Regions from separate parts of the Fructobacillus sp. ChS1-6f1-1-27 genome, predicted to be linked through region 1. Evidence: predicted binding sites of a transcription regulator. Region 1 holds the regulator's gene; the other holds the start of a gene.
The links. The regulator HrcA, encoded in region 1, represses chaperone genes, less so after heat shock. The targets are predictions, from matches to a motif close to TTAGCACTCNNNNNNNNNGAGTGCTAA.

Region 1 (4,924 bases):
ATCATCGAGCAGTCGCCATTAGCTGGCAGCCGTTAACAAAAAAACTTTGCTATAATAACCCTATGACTGAATTGATTTCATTACACTACCCATTTGCATTATCAAAAGCACCTGCCAAGCAAGTCTTGGCGATGGGCTTTTTTGATGGGGTCCACCTGGGCCACCAGGAAGTGATTAAGGCGGCCAAAAAGGTGGCGGACCAAAAAGGCTTACCATTAGCGGTCTTAACTTACAGCCCATACCCAGGTTTGGTTTTTGAAAAATTGGCCCAGCCCTGGCATTATTTAACGCCCTTAGACCAAAAGGTGGCCTTGTTGGGCGAATTGGGCGTTGACCGGGTTTACTGCTTACAACTGACCTCCCATGTGTCGGCTTTAAAGCCGGAAGATTACATTCGGGAGGTCTTGTTGCCCCTCCAGGTCGATACGGTCGTGGCTGGCTTTGACCACTATTACGGGGCCAAAGATTACCAGGCGGATATGGCCCACTTGCCAGATTATGCGGCCGGTCGGTTTGACGTTGTTACAGTTGGTAAAAAGACTTTGGCTGGTCAAGCTGATAAGGTTGCTTCCCGGCAAATCCGGATTGACCTAGCGGCCGGCCGGGTGGATGCTGTGACCGCTGCCTTGGGCCGGTTTCATCAAACCTCTGGCCTAGTTGTCCACGGCAACGCTCGCGGTCGCACGCTAGGCTATCCAACCGTTAACATTGCTACTCCTGAGCTTGAGTCGCTTCCGGGCCTTGGCGTGTATGCCGTTGAAACCAAGGTCGATGGCCACTGGTATGGTGGGATGGCCTCGATCGGTCGGAATGTGACCTTTGAAGCCAACCGACCGGTAACGGTTGAAATCAACCTCTTTGACTTTGCTGACCAAGTTTATGGTGAACAAGTCGAGGTCAAGTGGGTTGCCAAACTCCGCGATGAGGTGAAGTTCACCACGGTTGATAATTTAATTAAGCAATTAGACCAGGACCGCTTGGATACCTTAGAGGTTTTGGCCAATAAATAAAGAACTTTTTTCAAAAAAGCTTTGAAAAAGGTTCTTTTTTCTTTTCCTTGATTTCCCAGAGGCCCTTACACCAAAGCCTTTTTGCTTATTTTTAGCACTCCGATAATAAGAGTGCTAAAATCCTTGCGTTTTTGAAAATCTTTTGTATAATATAGGTATTAGCAGTTAAGAGTTTTGAGTGCTAATAATAAAGCAGGAGGTTTGTGACCGTGCTAACTGATCGACAACAAATGATTTTAGCGGCGATTATTTACCAGTACACGCAAACCGCCCATGCGGTTGGGTCCAAGACGCTGCATGACCAGTTAAACTTAGACTACTCGCCAGCCACTATCCGGAACGAAATGATGTTTTTGGAAGAAGCGGACTTGATTAAAAAGCTCCACACTTCGGCTGGCCGGGTACCTTCGAAAGCTGGTTACCGGTATTATTTGGACCACTTGATGGTCGCCGACCAAGTTTCAGAGGCTGATGTGGCCTTGATTGCCAACCAAATCCGCGGAAACTTCCACGAATTAGATGACTTGTTGGCTCAAACGGCTAATATTTTGGCCGATTTAACCGGACTAACGGCCTTGGTCTTAAAACCAAAGCCTACTAACTTGAAGATTTCTTCTTTTCAGTTAATCCAGTTAGAACGTCAGCAGGTTTTGGCGGTCTTAGCCACTTCAGATGGAAAGGTTTCATCGCAAACCTTCCGCTTACCAAAGGACCTACCAGTTAGTTCCTTGACCAACATGGTGGCTTATATCAACGCCCAGATGGTTGGCCGACCGGTAAGAGAAGTTCTTTCGATGATGAACTCGGATGAACTGCCGGTGGTCTTATCTCGGAATGTTGAAAGCCCGGCAGCCTTCTTGCAACTGTTTGGTGGCGTTTTAGCCCGGACGGTTGAAGAAGAAGTTCATGTCGGCGGTCGACTATCTCTGTTAGAAGTGGCAGACGATGCCTACTTGAACATCAAGGAAGCCCGGGCAATCTTGGAGTTGTTTGATTTGCCAGATGAAGTCCGGGTTTTGGCCCAGACCATTCCTGGTCAGGTCAATATCCGCTTAGGTAAGGAACTTGAAAGTCCCTTGCTCCATGACTACGCCATCCTGTCGGCACCATTTACGCTGGCAGGGGACCCATCTGGGGTAATTGCCCTGGTTGGACCAATCCGGATGCCATATGCCAAGATGACTAAACTCTTAGCGGCATTTGCGAAAGCATTAGATAGTAAATTAATTGAGTACGTTTAACCCAAAGGAGGATGCCTGTGAAGGATTCAAAGGAAGAACAAGACTTGCAAGAAGAAGTTGCTGAAGAACAAGAAGAAAAGGACTTTGACGAAAAGGCCCAAGCAGATGAAGGCAAAACTGACCAACCGGCTGAAGAAACTGAAACAGCTGAAAGTCAGGATGTCACTGACGATGAAACCACTGACCCAGTTGCTGAAATTCGAGCAGCTCTAGAGGCTAAGGATGATGAATTGCTCCGTGCGCAAGCGGAAATTCAAAACATCCAAACGCGAAATGCCCGTGAAATGGCTAACATCCGCAAGTACGATGGTCAAAAGTTGGCCGAAGCAATCTTACCGGTGGTTGATAACTTGGAACGAGCTTTGGCAGTTGACCCTGATGGGGACGCTAAGGTGGAACAAATCCATAAGGGTGTTGAAATCACCTTGAAGACTTTGAAGCAAGCATTGACGACCAACGGTATTGAAGAAGTTGGGGCAGTCGGTGATGACTTTGATCCAAACACAATGCAAGGTGTCCAATCAGTTCCAGCCGAGGGTGAAATCAAGGCTGACCAGGTTGCCCAAGTGTTGCAAAAGGGTTATGTCTTACAAGACCGGGTGATCCGGCCAGCAATGGTGGCGGTTGCTAATTAATTTGCCATGGTGATTCAGCTTCTTGGCACCACACCTTAAAAAGCTAAAAATTGTTAACAAAAGATAGAAAGGGTAGATATTATGTCAAAGATTATCGGAATTGATTTAGGAACTACTAACTCAGCTGTTGCCGTATTAGAAGGTGGCAAGCCAAAGATTATTACCAACCCAGATGGTGGTCGGACCACACCTTCTGTTGTGTCATTTAAGAACGGGGAAACACAGGTTGGGGACGTAGCTAAGCGTCAAGCAATTACGAACCCTGACACGATTTCATCAATCAAGTCTCACATGGGCGAAGCCAACTACAAGGTTTCTGTTGATGGTAAGGACTATACTCCACAAGAAATCTCAGCGATGGTCTTGCAATACATCAAGGGTTACGCTGAAGATTACTTGGGTGAAAAGGTTGATAAGGCCGTCATTACGGTACCTGCATACTTTAACGATGCCCAACGTCAAGCTACTAAGGATGCCGGTAAGATTGCCGGTTTGGAAGTTGAACGAATCATTAACGAACCAACCGCTGCTTCACTAGCCTATGGTTTGGACAAGTTGGATAAGGATGAAAAGATCTTGGTTTATGACCTTGGTGGTGGAACCTTTGATGTTTCTGTCCTTGAATTGGGTGACGGTGTCTTTGAAGTTTTGTCTACTAACGGTGATACTCACCTTGGTGGGGATGACTTTGATGCCAAAGTTATCGACTACTTAGCCGATGAATTCAAGCAAGCTAACGGTATCGACTTGAAGGATGACAAGTTGGCCTTGCAACGGTTGAAGGATGCTGCTGAAACTGCTAAGAAGACTTTGTCTTCAGCCACTGAAGCACAAATCGACTTGCCATTTATCGCTTCTGGTTCAGAAGGTCCTTTGCACTTACAAACCTCACTTACTCGTGCTAAGTTCAACGAATTGACTGCTGACTTGGTTAAGAAGGCAGAACAACCAGTGATGGCTGCCTTGAAGGACGCTGGTTTGTCATTTGACGAAATCGACGAAGTAATCTTGAATGGTGGTTCAACGCGAATCCCAGCTGTTCAAGAATCAGTTAAGAAGATGACTGGTAAGGAACCAAACCACTCAATCAACCCTGATGAAGCTGTTGCCCTTGGGGCTGCTGTTCAAGGCGGTGTGATTACTGGTGATGTGAAGGACGTTGTCTTGTTGGATGTTACGCCTTTGTCACTTGGTATTGAAACCATGGGTGGGGTCTTCACTAAGTTGATTGACCGCAACACGACGATTCCTACGTCAAAGTCACAGGTCTTCTCAACTGCTGAAGATAACCAACCAGCCGTTGATATCCACGTCTTGCAAGGTGAACGGTCAATGGCTGCTGACAACAAGACGTTGGGTAAGTTCCAATTGTCAGATATCCCTGCTGCTAAGCGCGGTGTCCCACAAATCGAAGTTACCTTCGATATTGACCGAAACGGGATTGTAAACGTTTCTGCCAAGGACTTGGGTACTCAAAAGGAACAAAAGATTACCATCCAAGCTGCCGGTGGTTTGTCAGATGACGAAATCGAAAAGATGATGAACGATGCCAAGGCTAACGAAGAAGCTGATAACAAGAAGAAGGAAGCTGTTGAAACGCGTAATAACGCCGACCAATTGATTTTCCAGACTGAAAAGACTTTGGAAGAAGTTGGGGACAAGTTGTCAGATGATGACAAGAAGCCAACTGCTGATGCTTTGGAAGACTTGAAGAAGGCTAAGGAAGCTGCTTCTGCTGAAGACGCTGACTTGACTGACTTGAAGGAAAAGACGGATGCCTTGCAAAAGGTTGCCACTGAATTGGCTACTAAGTTGTACCAGCAGGCACAAGCTGCCCAAGGTGGCGAAGCCGGTGCTGAAGGGGCTGCTAAGTCAGACGATAACACAGTTGATGGTGACTTCGAAGAAGTTAACCCAGACGACAAGAAGTAATTACTTTTCTTGGTTAGTTAAAACTGATAAAATGGACCAGCGACAGTTGGTCCGTGTACATAATTAGAATCAAAGGAGTCTGCTTGTGGATAATAACGAATTTTAT
Region 2 (4,924 bases), on a different contig from region 1:
GCGACTGTCTTAAAGCAGCTCAAAGACCGAAATGTTCGCTTTGTGGCTGCTTCGGGTCGCCAAGTTGAAAACTTGAAGTCCTTATTTGCCCCAATGGCTGATTATGGCCTCTTGGACCAAATTGACTATGTTGGCTCGAATGGGTCGGTGGTCGCAGCTGCCAGTCAGGAACTTTTCTCCATTTATCTGACGCCAGAGCAGATTCGCAAGGTCATCGACTGGAATAGCCTAAACCCGCAATCAGCTGATAATGTGATTGTTTTGTCTGGGGTGAAGGGAACTTACATTTCCAACCATGTTGGTCAGGAGTTCCAGGACATGCTGGCCATGTTTTATCCAAATGTGACCCAGGTTGAAAAGCTCTTGCAGATTGATGACCAAATCTTGGGGGTTTCTTTTGTTTGGCCAAACGAAGAGGTCCAAGAGCACGTCGATGAAATCAACCAGCAGTTTGGAGATGATATCCACGTGACAGGGTCTGGTTTTGGATCAGTTGATATTTTGCCAAAGGGTGTCAATAAGGCGGCGGCCTTAGAAGTCTTACAAGACTACTACGATGTCTTGGATGATGAGTTGATGGTTTTTGGTGATAATACCAATGACTCTGAAATGTTGGCCAAATACAACCACGCTTATTTGATGCCAAACGCTTCGGACCAAATGAAGCAAATTCACTCTGACAAGGACTTCGCAGTCGCACAAAGTGTCGAAGAGGGCGTCTTGCAGACGATTAAAAAAGAATTGAACTTAAAATAAAAAGATGAGCCAATTGGCTCATCTTTTTTTATTTAGTCGTGTTCATTTTTTGGGATGCCAAACCAGTTGACCCCGACCGCAAAAATTACACCGACAAAGGTATCAAAAATCCGCAAGAAGACGTAGTCGACGGTCGCATCGACTGGAATGGTTAAGGCAATCAGCAAGAGGGCGGCGAGACCACCGATAATGCCCAGCTCATAATTCAGTGCGTCTAAAATCATAATGGTGCCAATCACAAATAATGGCAGGAAGATGATTTCCATCAAGGCGTTATGGTGGGATAATTGCCGGACGAAGAAGAACATTAGGGCGAAAAACCCACCGACGGTGTTGGAAACCAGCCGGACCTTGGCGAATTGGATGGTGTTGTCCCAACTTTCTCGCAAGGCAAAGACGGCCGCAATCGCAGGGACGGAAGCGGACCGACCGATAAAGAAGTAGGTGATTAAGATTAACATCACCACGATGGCCGTCTTGACGGTCCGCATACCGAGGCGGAACTGAATATTTTTCATTGAAAACTCCTGTTAACTTGGTACTATTAAGCGTATCATAGAGTGCGACAGAAAAGAAATTATTTGCAGAAAAGGGGCTCTTTGATGACAGTAGATAACCAAGTTTTAAAGCAGTTGCATGACCACCAGTCAATCCGGTCGTTTACCGATCAACCGGTGACTGATGACCAAGTTGAGGAAATTTTTTCAGCAGCCTTAGCTGGCCCTAATATGCAGAACTTTCAACCAGTCACCTTTATTGAAATTACCGACCAAGATTTAAAGAAGCAGATTACTGATAAGGTTCACATGAAGTATATCGAAAATGCGACCCGGTACTTTGTGGTTGCCGTTGACTGGAACAAAGTCTTTATCGGCCAAGACGAAGAGACGGTTCAAATCATGAAGGACCGGTTGGCCCACTACCAATACCTTGAAGGTGGGATTGTTTCGGCATCAATCGCCTTGGGCCGGGTCCAAGTAGCTGCTGAATCGCTTGGAATTGGATCGGTGACGATGGCTGGTGCCATGGGTGCTTACGAACTTTATGAGCAAAATTTGAATTTGCCAAAGTACGTGAAGCCAATCATGGGCTTCTCGCTTGGTTACCCTGACCAAATGCCTGGCATCAAGCCAAAGTTGCCATTAGCAGGTTCCTTGATGACAGACGGTTACCAAGAAGATCAATTGGAAGAAGCGGTCAAGGAATACGACCAGACAATGGCTGAGTACTTTGCTAACCGGGATATGGAGACGAACTGGACGAAGCACAATGAATCTTTGTTCAAGAAGATTCCGGCTAACTCAGCCTTGTCACAATATCCAAAGGACAAAGGTTTTAACTTAAAATAAATTTTTTAACGGTTCAAACGTATGATAGTTTGGGCTGTTTTTATTTGTCAAAAAGGGCTGGTTTTATCCGATAAAATTCGTAAATCGGTTGTTGACATGAAAGTGACCCGTGCTATACTAAAGGTAGTTTAGCACTCATAATAATAGAGTGCTAAAACTTATAAAACGGAGGATTCGATTTATGTTAAAACCATTAGGAGACCGCGTGATTGTCAGCGTGCCAGAGCAAAGCGAGCAAACGGTTGGTGGCATTGTCTTAGCCGCCAATACCCAAGAAAAACCGCTAACTGGAAAGGTTGTAGCTGTTGGAGCTGGCTTGCAGACTGACAACGGCCAAGTGCTTGAAATGACGGTTAAAGAAGGCGACCAAGTTCTCTTTGATAAGTTTGCTGGCCAAGAAGTTAGCTTTGATGGTCAGGACTATTTGGCTTTGCATGAAAAAGATTTGATTGCCATCGTTGAATAAGTTTGAACAGTTAAATTAATCGTAATTAAGAAAAAGAGGCAGATTTTTATGGCAAAGGAATTAAAGTTTGCAGAAGATGCTCGATCTAAGATGAAGGTCGGCGTTGATAAGTTGGCAGATACGGTCAAGACGACGATTGGTCCCAAGGGACGCAACGTTGTTTTGGAAGAATCATACGGTTCACCAACCATCACAAACGACGGGGTTACGATTGCTAAGGCAATCGACTTGGACGACCACTTTGAAAACATGGGGGCCAAGTTAGTCGCCGAAGTCGCTTCTAAGACTAATGATATTGCTGGTGATGGTACCACAACTGCGACCGTTTTGACGCAGGCCATTGTTGGCGAAGGGTTAAAGAACGTGACTGCTGGTGCCAACCCAGTTGGTATCCGGACTGGAATTGAAAAGGCGACGGCCGCTGCCGTTCAAAAGCTTCACGATATGTCTCATGCCGTTTCGACCAAGGATGAAATTGCCCAAATCGCTTCGATTTCAGCAGCTAACGAAGAAGTTGGCTCGTTGATTGCCGAAGCAATGGAAAAGGTTGGTAACGACGGGGTTATCACAATTGAAGAGTCCAAGGGAATTGAGACGACTTTGAACGTGGTCGAAGGAATGCAATTTGACCGCGGTTATATGTCCCAGTACATGGTGACCGACAACGAAAAGATGGAAGCTAACTTGGACAATCCTTACTTGTTGATTACCGACAAGAAGATTGGCAATATCCAAGACATCTTACCTGTCTTGCAACAAGTTGTTGAACAAGGCCGGTCAATGGTGATTTTGGCTGATGATATCACCGGAGAAGCCTTGCCAACCTTGGTTTTGAACAAGATGCGGGGAACCTTTAATGTTGTGGCTGTTAAGGCCCCTGGTTTTGGTGACCGCCGCAAGGCCATGCTAGAAGATATTGCTATCTTGACTGGTGGAACAGTGGTCACAGACGACCTTGGTTTGAACTTGAAGGACGTGACGATTGACCAACTTGGTCAGGCCAATAAGGTTAACGTTACCAAGGATAATACCACGATTGTTGAAGGCGCCGGGGACAAGTCCCAGGTCAAGGACAGAGTCGAAACGATTAAGCAGCAAATTGCCGAAACGACTTCAAGCTTTGATAAGGAAAAGTTGCAAGAACGTTTGGCTAAGATGGCCGGCGGTGTGGCCGTCATTAACGTTGGTGCCGCTACTGAAACTGAATTGAAGGAACGCAAGTACCGGATTGAAGACGCCTTGAACGCTACTCGGGCCGCGGTTGAAGAAGGCTTCGTTGCTGGTGGTGGAACAGCCTTGGTTAACACCATGGAAGCTGCCGCTAGTGTTCAGGCAGAAGGGGATGTTGCGACCGGTGTGAAGACCGTTGTTGCTGCCCTTGAAGCTCCTGTTCGCCAAATCGCTGAGAATGCTGGTTTGGAAGGGTCTGTGATTGTTAACAAGTTAAAGGAACAACCTGAAGGAACTGGTTACAATGCCAAGACTGATGAATGGGTTGACATGGTCAAGGCCGGAATCGTTGACCCAACCAAGGTGACCCGGTCAGCTTTGCAAAATGCTGCCTCAGTTTCAGCCTTGCTGTTGACGACTGAAGCTGTGGTTGCCGAGCAACCAAAGGCTGACGCTCCGGCCATGTCTGATGGTGGGGCTGCTGGAATGCCTGGAATGATGTAATTATTTTTCAAAATTTCTAATTTTTATCTTTGCTTAGCTCACGTTAATAAAAAACATTTTTTCGAAGCTAGTCTTGAAAAAGACTAGCTTTTTTGGTGGACAAGGTTACAATTATTCTAAATCCTTGTGATACAATAAATCTGGAGGTAACAAATGACATTTTACAGTGTAGATTACTTATCCAGGCAGACCAGCCTGACGAATACAATTGGTATAACAATGGTCGTTGTGACTTTTGTTCTAATGGCGATGGGCGTGGTGGCTAACGCTAAAAATCGTTTAAACACTCGGTACCGCGACTTGACAATTATTGCCTTCTTACTCTTTTTGCTTTTTGCAGCTTTTCAGTGGATTAACTTGGAAAATACGAAAGCAAAGAATTCTGAGCAAACTCAGATGGCAACCTTTGCTAAAAATTATGCCCATGACCAAAAGATTAAGGAAAAGAACTTGTCCTTTAATTCGACCTCTTTGGCCACTGGAATTATCGCTAAGCAGGGTAAAGATTACTACCAGTTGACAATTGCCCAAGACGGCCAGTCCTATTCACGGACCCAGGTTTACTTGATGAATAAGAACGTGGAGGTCCAAGACTGATGAGTATTACAAGTATGTATTTGCCAATCTTTTTAAAGTTAAGTATTGGTTTGATTGTCTTGATTGTTCAGTTAAATATTTA

Region 2: the regulator HrcA is predicted to act here: its motif matches at 2,234-2,260, upstream of groES (co-chaperone GroES).

What each region holds. Positions count from the first base shown of each region.
Region 1 is NZ_JCAOER010000001.1:171,334-176,257, forward strand. Features, by position in the region: gene ribF (riboflavin biosynthesis protein RibF) at 63-1,010, shown strand; gene hrcA (heat-inducible transcriptional repressor HrcA) at 1,220-2,251, shown strand; gene grpE (nucleotide exchange factor GrpE) at 2,269-2,886, shown strand; gene dnaK (molecular chaperone DnaK) at 2,968-4,818, shown strand; gene AC5162_RS00840 (DnaJ C-terminal domain-containing protein) at 4,904-4,924, shown strand, end outside.
Region 2 is NZ_JCAOER010000002.1:160,760-165,683, forward strand. Features, by position in the region: gene AC5162_RS01865 (Cof-type HAD-IIB family hydrolase) at 1-756, shown strand, start outside; gene AC5162_RS01870 (FUSC family protein) at 789-1,274, opposite strand; gene AC5162_RS01875 (nitroreductase family protein) at 1,359-2,105, shown strand; gene groES (co-chaperone GroES) at 2,287-2,571, shown strand; gene groL (chaperonin GroEL) at 2,620-4,245, shown strand; gene AC5162_RS01890 (DUF3290 family protein) at 4,399-4,842, shown strand; gene AC5162_RS01895 (DUF421 domain-containing protein) at 4,842-4,924, shown strand, end outside.